Regions from separate parts of the Streptomyces sp. NPDC006512 genome, predicted to be linked through region 3. Evidence: riboswitches for the same ligand, from Rfam matches in the RefSeq annotation. Region 3 holds a riboswitch; each other region holds the start of a gene.

The links. Region 3 has a riboswitch for cyclic di-AMP ahead of ABZZ17_RS37255 (transglycosylase family protein). Riboswitches for the same ligand answer to the same signal wherever they lie in the genome.
Region 1: it holds a riboswitch for cyclic di-AMP, as region 3 does, so the genes downstream of both, ABZZ17_RS10970 (M23 family metallopeptidase) here and ABZZ17_RS37255 (transglycosylase family protein) in region 3, are expected to answer to the same signal.
Region 2: it holds a riboswitch for cyclic di-AMP, as region 3 does, so the genes downstream of both, ABZZ17_RS22125 (M23 family metallopeptidase) here and ABZZ17_RS37255 (transglycosylase family protein) in region 3, are expected to answer to the same signal.

Annotation. Positions count from the first base shown of each region.
Region 1 is NZ_JBEXPG010000011.1:123,140-126,404, forward strand. Features, by position in the region: gene ABZZ17_RS10965 (pitrilysin family protein) at 1-1,283, shown strand, start outside; cyclic di-AMP (ydaO/yuaA leader) riboswitch at 1,522-1,678, shown strand; gene ABZZ17_RS10970 (M23 family metallopeptidase) at 1,691-2,500, shown strand; gene ABZZ17_RS10975 (GntR family transcriptional regulator) at 2,719-3,265, shown strand, end outside.
Region 2 is NZ_JBEXPG010000030.1:93,660-96,924, reverse strand. Features, by position in the region: gene ABZZ17_RS22130 (SGNH/GDSL hydrolase family protein) at 1-219, opposite strand, end outside; gene ABZZ17_RS22125 (M23 family metallopeptidase) at 382-1,407, opposite strand; cyclic di-AMP (ydaO/yuaA leader) riboswitch at 1,412-1,579, opposite strand; gene ABZZ17_RS22120 (tyrosine-protein phosphatase) at 1,896-2,717, shown strand; gene ABZZ17_RS22115 (aspartate aminotransferase family protein) at 2,736-3,265, opposite strand, start outside.
Region 3 is NZ_JBEXPG010000089.1:3,196-6,460, forward strand. Features, by position in the region: gene eno (phosphopyruvate hydratase) at 1-321, opposite strand, end outside; gene ABZZ17_RS37255 (transglycosylase family protein) at 649-1,398, opposite strand; cyclic di-AMP (ydaO/yuaA leader) riboswitch at 1,401-1,571, opposite strand; gene ABZZ17_RS37260 (transglycosylase family protein) at 1,846-2,886, opposite strand; gene ABZZ17_RS37265 (cytochrome P450) at 3,001-3,265, opposite strand, start outside.

The DNA of each region.
Region 1 (3,265 bases), on a different contig from region 3:
TGACCGTGCTGCGCTGCCACCGTCCGGGCCAGCAGGTGGTGGCGGTCGAGGTCAACCTCGTGGCCCCGCTGGACGCCGAGCCCGAGGGCCTCGACGGGGTGGCCACCATCATGGCCCGCGCCCTGTCGGAGGGCACCGACAAGCACTCCGCCGAGGAGTTCGCCGCCGAGCTGGAGCGCTGCGGCGCCACGCTCGACGCGCACGCCGACCACCCCGGTCTGCGGGTCTCCCTGGAGGTCCCGGCCTCCCGCCTGCACAAGGCGCTGGGCCTGCTCGCCGAGGCGCTGCGCGCTCCCGCCTTCGCCGACAGCGAGGTGGACCGCCTGGTGCGCAACCGGCTCGACGAGATCCCGCACGAGCTGGCCAACCCGCAGCGCCGCGCGGCCAAGGAACTCTCCAAGGAGCTCTTCCCGGCCACCCTGCGCATGTCCCGGCCGCGCCAGGGCACCGAGGAGACGGTGGCCCGCATCGACTCCGGGGCCGTACGCGCCTTCTACGAGGCCCACGTGCGCCCGGCCACCGCCACCGCGGTGGTCGTCGGCGACCTGACCGGCATCGACCTGGACGCCGTCCTCGCCGACACCCTGGGCGGCTGGACCGGCGACACCGCCGAGCCCCGCCCGGTGCCGGCGGTGACCGCCGACGACACCGGCCGCGTGGTCATCGTCGACCGGCCCGGCGCGGTCCAGACGCAGCTGCTCATCGGCCGGACCGGCCCGGACCGCCACGACATCGTCTGGGCCCCGCAGGTGCTCGGCACGTACTGCCTCGGCGGCACCCTCACCTCCCGCCTGGACAAGGTGCTGCGCGAGGAGAAGGGCTACACCTACGGCGTCCGCGCCTTCGGGCAGGTGCTGCGCTCCACCGCCGACGGCAAGGGCGCCTCGATGCTCGCCATCAGCGGCTCGGTGGACACCCCGAACACCGGCCCGGCGCTGGAGGACCTCTGGAAGGTGCTGCGCACCCTCGCGGAGGGCGGCCTGACCGACGCCGAGCGGGACGTGGCGGTGCAGAACCTGGTGGGCGTGGCCCCGCTGAAGTTCGAGACGGCGTCCTCCGTGGCGGGCACGCTGGCCGACCAGGTCGAGCAGGAACTGCCGGACGACTACCAGGCCCGGCTGTACGCGCGGCTGGCCGAAACCGGTACGGCGGAGGCGACTTCGGCCGTCGTGCGCGCCTTCCCGGTGGACCGTCTCGTCACGATCCTGGTGGGCGACGCGGCGCAGATCGCGGAGCCCGTGCGGGCGCTGGGGATCGGCGCAGTGAGCGTCGTCACCAACTGACCGGTGCGTGACCGGGGATCGAGCGGCGGGCGACCGCCGCTCGACCGGTAACTGACCGATTCTCAAGGGGCTCTGATGGAATATCCATCAGAGCCCCTTTTGTCCGTTTAGTGGTGTGGTTGCTCGTATGCGGTGTGGCGTACGCAACAATTGGGCTCGTCTGTTTGGCGATCCACTGATGATCCGCCTAGCGTCGGCCCTGCTGTTCGTCAGTTGTGCCCGCCGCATCCGCGGCACCGGACAGTGATCGCCGAGTCCCCGTCAGGCGCGAGCCTGGGGAGCCGGGGACCCACAGTCCCTGGGGTGAATCGGACCGCCTCGCAAGAGGAGGCCCGTAGGAGACCTTCCTGCTCCGAACCCGTCAGCTAACCCGGTAGGCGAGAGGGAAGGAAAGGATCACCCCCTTCATGGCGTTTGGCAGTCGTCCCACCGGCTCCGGCAAGCACCGCGGCTCCAGCCGTCTGAGCCGCAAGACCGCCGGCTACGCCGGCATAGCCGCCCTCGCCACCACGGGCGTGGTCGGCGCCCTGGCGGCCCCCGCCTTCGCCGCTGACAACTCGGGCCCCTCCATGGAGGACACCGGCCAGAACCCGGTCGTCGTCGCGGACGACCTCCAGGGCGACATCGAGGCCCAGGCCGCGTCCCAGATGCGTGACGCCGAGGCCGTCGCCGCCCAGGCGCAGGCCGCCGCCGACGCCAAGCAGCGCGCCGCGGAGGCCAAGCGCACCGCCGAGGCCGCCGAGGCCAAGGCGAAGTCCGAGCGTGAGGCCGCCGAGCGCGCCGCCCGCGAGGAGGCCCGCAAGCGCCTCAACACCTACGTCGCTCCCGTCGACGGCTCCTACGTCAGCACCTCGTACGGTGCGGGCGGCGCCATGTGGTCCTCCGGCAGCCACACGGGCATCGACTTCCACGCCTCCCTCGGCACCACGATCCGCGCGGTCGGCGCCGGCACGGTCGTCGAGGCCGGCAACGGCGGCGCGTACGGCAACAACGTCGTCATCCGCCACAACGACGGCACCTACACCCAGTACGGGCACATGTCCGCGCTGAGCGTCTCCGCCGGCCAGCAGGTGACCGCGGGCCAGCAGATCGGCCTCGCCGGCTCCACCGGCAACTCCAGCGGCGTGCACCTGCACTTCGAGGCCCGCACCGGCGCCCAGTACGGCTCGGACATCGACCCGGTCGCGTACCTGCGCAGCCACGGCGTGCGCCTCTGATCCACGCGGACCCGCGCGGCCCCGCACCCCGCTCCACGAAGAAGACCCCGGCTCACCGAGCCGGGGTCTTCTTCGCGTTCCGCGGCGCGTCCCGCGTGGCGTGAATTGTTTCGGATTTCCAGCCGTCCTCGGAAATTATCGTGTGTTGCAATAGAGTCGCAGCACGGTCACGATTCCGGCGACGGCGCCGGCAGCCGAAATCACGCGGAGGTCCGGTCTTGCGTATTCCTGCGCACGCGGTATGCACAGCGATCCGCGACGATATCGTCTCCGGGTTCTTCGGGCCGGGCGGCCGGCTCACCGAGGAGGTGCTCGCCCGCCGCTACGGGGTCTCGCGCGTCCCGGTCCGCGAGGCGCTGCGCACCCTGGAGTCCGAGGGGTTCGTCACCACGCGCCGCCATGCGGGCGCCTGCGTCGCGGAGCCGACCGAACAGGAGGCCGCCGACCTCCTGGAGCTGCGGATGCTGCTGGAGCCCCTGGCGGCCTCCAGGGCCGCCCGCCGCCGTACGGAGGCCCACCTGAAGGTGCTGCGCGGACTGGTCCGGCTGGGCCAGGAGAGGGCCCGCAGGGGCCAGGGGGAGGATCTGCGGGACCTGGGGGCCTGGTTCCACGAGACGCTCGCCCAGGCCTCCGGCAGCCCGGGACTGGTCTCCCTGCTGACCCAGACCCGGCGCAAGATCGCCTGGATGTACGCGGTGGAGGCCCCCGTGCGCCCCGTGGAGTCCTGGGCGGAGCACGGCGGGATCGTGGACGCCGTCGCGCGCG
Region 2 (3,265 bases), on a different contig from region 3:
CTGGTCGGCCACGATCTGGTCGAGGATCTTCCCCCGCACGGCCAGATTCGCGTAACGGAAGTCGTGTTCGTCGCGCTGATCGGCGAGGAGTACGGCGAGCCGGTCCGCCCAGCCGAGATAGGAATCCCCGGGTCCCGGGTCCCCCACGCCTTCGGTGAAGCTGTCCCCGATCGCCGCGTACGAGCCGATGGTCTTGAGTGTCGTCGTCGTCGCTGCCACGGGAACACATCCTTCACCGCCGCAACCAACCTACGCCAACGTAATGAGGGGTTGACGGACCGTGATCTATACCACGCGGGAGATAAGGAATAAGTACACGTGGGGCCGGGACCCCCCTCGGGTCCCGGCCCCACGAGCGTCCGTGCCCGGCGGCGGCTGCCGTCAGAGGCTGACGCCCTTCGACCGGAGGTAGGCCAGCGGGTCGATGTCCGAGCCGTAGGAAGGACCGGTGCGGATCTCGAAGTGGAGGTGCGGGCCGGTCACGTTGCCGGTCGCGCCGGAGAGGCCGACGCGCTGGCCGGCGGTGACGGTCTGCCCGGCCGAGACGGACAGCGAGGAGAGGTGCGCGTACTGGGAGTACTTGCCGTCGGCGTGCTTGATGACGACCTCGTTGCCGTACGAACCGCCGGAGCCGGCGGAGACGACGGTGCCCGCGCCGACGGCCTTGACGGTGGTGCCGGTGCTCGCCATGAAGTCGACGCCGGTGTGGTAGCCGGAGGACCACATGCTGCCGCCCATGCGGTACGCGGTGGAGACGCCGCCGCCGACGGGCGCCACGAATCCGGCGCTCTTCGAGGGCGCGGACTGCTCGGCCTGCCCGGCGGCGGGGGCCTTCTGTTCCGGCGCGGACTTCTTGGGCGCCTTGGCGCGGGCGGAGGAGTCCTCGCCGGACGCCGCAGGACGGCTCGAGGAGCGCTCGGTCTTGGCGGGGCGGTCACCGGAGCCCGCCTCGGAGCCGGAGCCCTGCGCCGAAGCCGGGGGCGCCGCCTGCTCCTTCGCGGGGGCCGGCGCGCCGGACTTCGCGCCCGGGGCGCCGAGGGTCAGCTTCAGACCGGGGTGGATGAGGGAGGGGTCGGCGCCGACCGCCTCGCGGTTGTCGGCGTAGAGCTGCTCCCAGCCGCCGGTGAGGTGACGCTCGGCGGCGATCTTCGACAGGTAGTCGCCGGAGACGACCGTGTAGACCGTCGGCGCGGCGGCGGGAGCCGCGGCCGGTGCGGCCTGGACGGCGGCCGGAGCCTGCGGGGCCTGCGCGGGGACGGCGGCCGGGGCCGTCGAGGGGGCCGCGGCCTGGGCGCCGGTGGCACCCATCAGCGGCAGCGCGAGGGCCGCGCCGCCGGTGCCCGCGGCGGCGAAACCACGTGACATGGAGCGGGACTTCGGGCGGCGGTGCTTACCCTTTCCGGGCATGGCGAATTCCTCTCCGTCGCCTGCGAGGTGAGCTGTCGGGTTCGGACTGGAGATGTCCGGCCGTGCACGTCGGGGACGTGTCCGGCTTCACCCCGAGCCGTCCCGGAAGAAGGATCCGGTCCGGCGGCCTACCTGGTTCCCCCGCTCCTGCCGCGCGCGTCGATAGTCGGGTGCGGTTCCCGGGCGGCGGCAGGATTAGGCGGTCCACCCGGATCGGTCGTGAAGGTAATCGAGCGGGTCCGCAGGCAACAAGCCACGAATTCCCTGACGGAATCGCAGGTATGAGGGACCGACGGAATTCCGGTCACCCTCTGTCCATTCCGAACCACCAACAACGGCCCTGGCATGGGAATTCGGATTTCGCGATCGGGCACAGACGGTCACCGTATGATCTGGCTCACGGGGCCTGGCGCGATCTCGCCTCCACGTATGGCAAGTTGTTCCCAACCGGCGTAATTCGGACACCCCAGCGACGCGGAGGAGTACCCGTGACCCAGCAGATACCCCAGCCCCTTCCGGCGCGGCCCGAACCTGAACCGGAGCTGACGGGAGTGCGTAATTTCCGTGACGTGGGCGGGTTGCCGACCGTCGACGGACGGAGGGTCAGGTCGGGACGACTCTTCCGAAGCGGACATCTCGCGCATGCCACCGAAACCGGAGCAGAGTTCCTCGCTTCGCTCGGCCTCCACACCGTCTTCGACTTCCGCAACCGCGCCGACCACGCCCTGGAGGGGCCGGACGTGGTGCTGCCGGGGGTGCGCTACGTGAACATCCCGCTGTCCGATCCGGCCGACGGACGGGAGTTCTGGAAGATGGTCCGCGACGGCGACCTGGCCCAGCTGCGGTCCGTGCTCGGCGAGGGCAGGGCGGCCGCCCGCATGGCGAACTCGTACCGCACGATGATCCGTACGCGCACCGCGGAGCACGGCCGGGTCGTGCACGCCCTGGCCGAGGACAGCGTGCCGGCGCTGATGCACTGCGCGGCGGGCAAGGACCGGGCCGGCCTGTCGATCGCCGTCACGCTGCTGGCCCTCGGCGTCGAGCGCGGGGCGATCGTGGCGGACTACCTGGAGTCGAACGCCCCGCACCGCCGCTACCGGGTGCGCCGGGGCAGCGACGCGGCCGAGGCCCGCTCGCCCGAGGTGATGGAGCTGCTGGCGCCGCTCTTCGACGCGCGCGCCGAGTACCTGGAGGCGGCGTACGCCACCATCGAGGAGGAGTGGGGCGGGGTGGACCGCTACCTCGCCGAGGGTCTCGGGCTCGCGCCCGAGACCCTGTTCCGGCTGCGGGAGCGGCTGCTGGAACCGTAGGGGGTGACCGGCGGGCCGTCAGCGGTTGCCGACGGCCTGCTTCACCAGCGTCCGGCCGAAGTCCCACATGAGGGAGCCCCCGCCGTGCGCCTCGTCCATGACCTCGCGGAAGGCCCCGACGAACCGGTCCACGTCCCGCTCGTCCACGATCAGCGGCGGGATGAGCTTGATGACCTCCAGGTGGTCTCCGGAGACCTGGGTGAGGATCCGGTGCTTGCGCAGCAGCGGCACCACGACCATCTGCGCGAACAGCCCCTTGCGGGCCGCCTGGAGCATCGCCCAGCGGCTGCGCAGGCCGAGCGAGGAGGGCCGGCCGAACTCGATGCCGATCATCAGCCCGCGCCCGCGCACCTCGTGCAGCAGCTCGTACTCGTCCACGAGCGCGGCGAGCCGCCCGCGCAACAGGTCGCCCATGGCCCGCGCGTTGGCGGTCAGCTGCTCGTCGTCCATGACGCTCAGCACCGCCAGGCCCGCCGCCATCGCCTGCGCGTTGGACCCGAAGCTCGCCGAGTGGACGAGCACGCGGTCCATCGACGAGTACACGCGCT
Region 3 (3,265 bases):
GGAGCCCTTGTTGTCGGTGGCGTCCAGGTCGAACATGGCCTGGTCGATCAGGCGCTGCTCGGTGGCGTCGTAGCCGACGAGCTCCGGGCCGATCTGCTCGATGACGGCGAGGACGGCCTTCTCGACACCCTTGCCGAAGTAACGGTTGGGGTCACCGTCACGGAGCTCGATGGCCTCGAAGGCACCGGTGGAGGCGCCGGACGGAACTGCAGCACGGCCGGTGCTGCCATCGTCGAGGCCCACCTCGACCTCGACCGTGGGGTTGCCTCGGGAGTCCAGGATTTCCCGGGCTACGACGACGTCGATGGACGGCACGAGCATCTCCTTCTGGGATGTGACGCTGGGTGTGCGGTGGCGTGTCAGGCCGTGGGATGGCCTTGCCGCCTAGAGCCTAACCGGCTCCGGGCACTCGGTCGGCCGACCGCCCGGGTCCTGGGACGAAAAAGGGCCCGAATACCCCTGTTCCAGGACATAGGTCTCTTGATCAATTCGAGTTCGACCCGTCGGGGCCGCCCGGATCGGTCCGGAAACGGGCCGGGATCGGGCCGGGAACGGCCCCGGACACGCCGCCGCCCGGCGCGTGGGGGGATACGCGCCGGGCGGGGGGATGCTGCGGGTGGATCAGGTGACGCGGTGTTGCGCCGGAGTTCAGCTGAGCTTCAGCTTCTGGCCCGGGAAGATCAGGTCCGCGTCCTTGACGATGTCCTTGTTCAGCTCGAAGAGCTTCTCCCAGCCGCCCTTGACGCCGTTCGCCTGGGCGATGGTGCCGAGGGTGTCGCCGGCCTTGACCTCGTAGGAGCCGTTGCCCGTCTTCGGGGCCTCGGTCTTGGGGGCCTGCGGCTTGGCGGCCGGGGTCTCGACGCGCTCGGAGCGGGAGACGGGGGCCTCGGTGCGCTTCGGCTCGGCCTTCGGGGTGGCCGGCTTCGCGGGCTTGGCCGGCGTGGCCGGCTTCGCGGGGGCGGGCTTCGCCGGCTTGGTCTCGGGCTTCGGCTTGGCGGGGGTGGTCGAGCCGCCGCCGTTGTACGAGGAGTTGGAGAGGCCGACGCCGCAGTGCGGCCAGGCGCCCTTGCCCTGGCCCTTGAGGACCTTCTCGGCGATGGCTATCTGCTGGGCCTTGCTGGCCTGGTTGGCCTGCGCGGCGTACGCCTTGCCGCCGTAGCCGGCCCAGGTGGAGGCCGAGAACTGCAGACCGCCGTAGTAGCCGTTGCCCGTGTTGATGGCCCAGTTGCCACCGGACTCGCACTGCGCGACCTTGTCCCACTCGGACGCGGTGGCGGCGCTGGCGGTACCGGCGGCCATCAGGGGGGCCGCGACGGCGACACCGGCGACACCGGCGAGCGTGACGATGCGGACGGCCTTGGAGCCGCGACGGTGCTTGCCCTTGCCGGAAAGCAGCATGGATTTCTCCTCACCGACGCCTTCGAGGTGAGCTGTCGGGTTCGGGCTGATGAGTTGCCCGGTCACGTGTCGAGCACGTGGCTTAACCCCAAGCCGGTACGCGGCCGTCTCTCAACGGCCTTTCCCGGCGCCTACCTTGGTTCCCCCGCTCCTGCCTTCGGCGCTTGCGCGACGACTGTTCCCCCCGTCCGCCGGCAGGATTCGGCGATGCGGTCGAAGGAGCCCGCGGTGGCGAGCGACTCAGAAGGTAGACAGGTCTCTCCCCGATGTTCAACGTGCGATATCGGGGAGAAACCGGCCTACTTGCATTCCTCAAAAGCACGTTTGTGCAGGTGAGGGGTGGGTTTGGGGAAGTTCCGGAACGAGACACGCCAGTTGACCGGAAGAGACGCATGTCTCACTTACCGATAACGGACATTCAGCTCTTTCCGGATGACCGAACTGCCCCTATTCCTTGGTTAGATCCAGGTTCTGACCGGGCTTGATGAGGTCCGCGTCCTTACCGATGACCTGCTCGTTGGCCTTGTAGAGCTCGTTCCAGCCCCCCTTGAGCCCCTTGGCGTCCGCGATCGCGGTGAGGCTGTCGCCGGGCTTCACGGTGTACGAGGGGTCCGACGTGGCGTCAGAGACGGTCTGCACCTCGATGGCGGCCGGGCCGCGGTGCTTGCCGCCGCCGTCGGCCGTGCCGGAGGGCGAGCTCGTGGGCGAGGTCATGGGCGAGGGCGTGGCACCCGGGGTGAGCGGGGCCGTGGGGGCCGTCGGGTCCACCGGGGTGGTGGGGGTGGCCGGGGCCGACGGGTCCGCCGGGGCGGTCGGGGCCGTGGTGGGCGGAGCCGTGGTCGGCGGCACGGTCGCGGGCGGGACCGCCGGACCGGTGGACGGCGCCGGGGCGTCGGGCTCGGGCATGACGGGCAGTCCGCTGGTGGGACCCAGCGGGTAGTCCGGCAGGCCGGTCGGCGGGGCCGTGGGGCCCTGCGGGGACGGGGTCGGGGCCCCGAAGTCGATCGGGGCGTCGGAGCCGGTGACGGGCACCGAGTCGTCCACCCGGGTCGGGGTGGGGGCGACGGGTCCGGCGGGCTTGGGGTCGCCCGGGTCCACGGCGGCGGCCGGACCCTGCTGGGTCAGCCCGGCCGAGGCGGCGCACAGCGGCCATGCCTGGGGGCCCTGGGAGGCCAGCACCCGTTCGCCCACGGCGATCTGCTGGGAGCGGCTGGCGAGGTCCGGACGCTCGGCGTAGGCGAGTCCGCCCGCGTTCTTCCACTGCTCCTGCGTGAACTGGAGCCCGCCGTAGGCGCCGCTGCCGTAGTTCGCGCTCCAGCTGCCGCCGCTCTCGCAGTCGGCGACCTTGTCCCAGGTGGCCGTTTCGGCCGCGCTCGCGTTCGTGGCGGCGAGCAGGGGCAGGGCGAGTGCGGAGCCGGTGACTCCGGCGGTGACGACCAGGGCGGGTACCTGGCGGGGGCGTCTGTGGCGGCCGTTCCCGGAACGCATGAGGCTGCACCTTTCGCATAACGGCGGGGTAACGGCAGAACCTAGCGGCCTTCGAACGATTGTCACAAGTTCGGCTGGTGACTGACGTGGGATCAGACGGACTTCCGCCGGGCCTCAGTTGTTTCGGGGTGTGAAGCGGACCGGAAGCGTGCGCAGGCCACGCATGATGAGTCCGCCGCGCCAGCGCAGGTCAGTAGGGGGAACGGCAAGTTCCAGATCCGGCAGACGCGTCAGCAAAGTCGCGAGCGCGGTCTGTCCTTCGAGACGGGCGAGCGGAGCACCGAGGCAGTAGTGGATCCCGTGGCCGTACCCGAGGTGTTGGTTGTCACTCCGGGACAGGTCCAGGGTGTCCGGATCGGCGAACCGCTCGGGGTCGCGG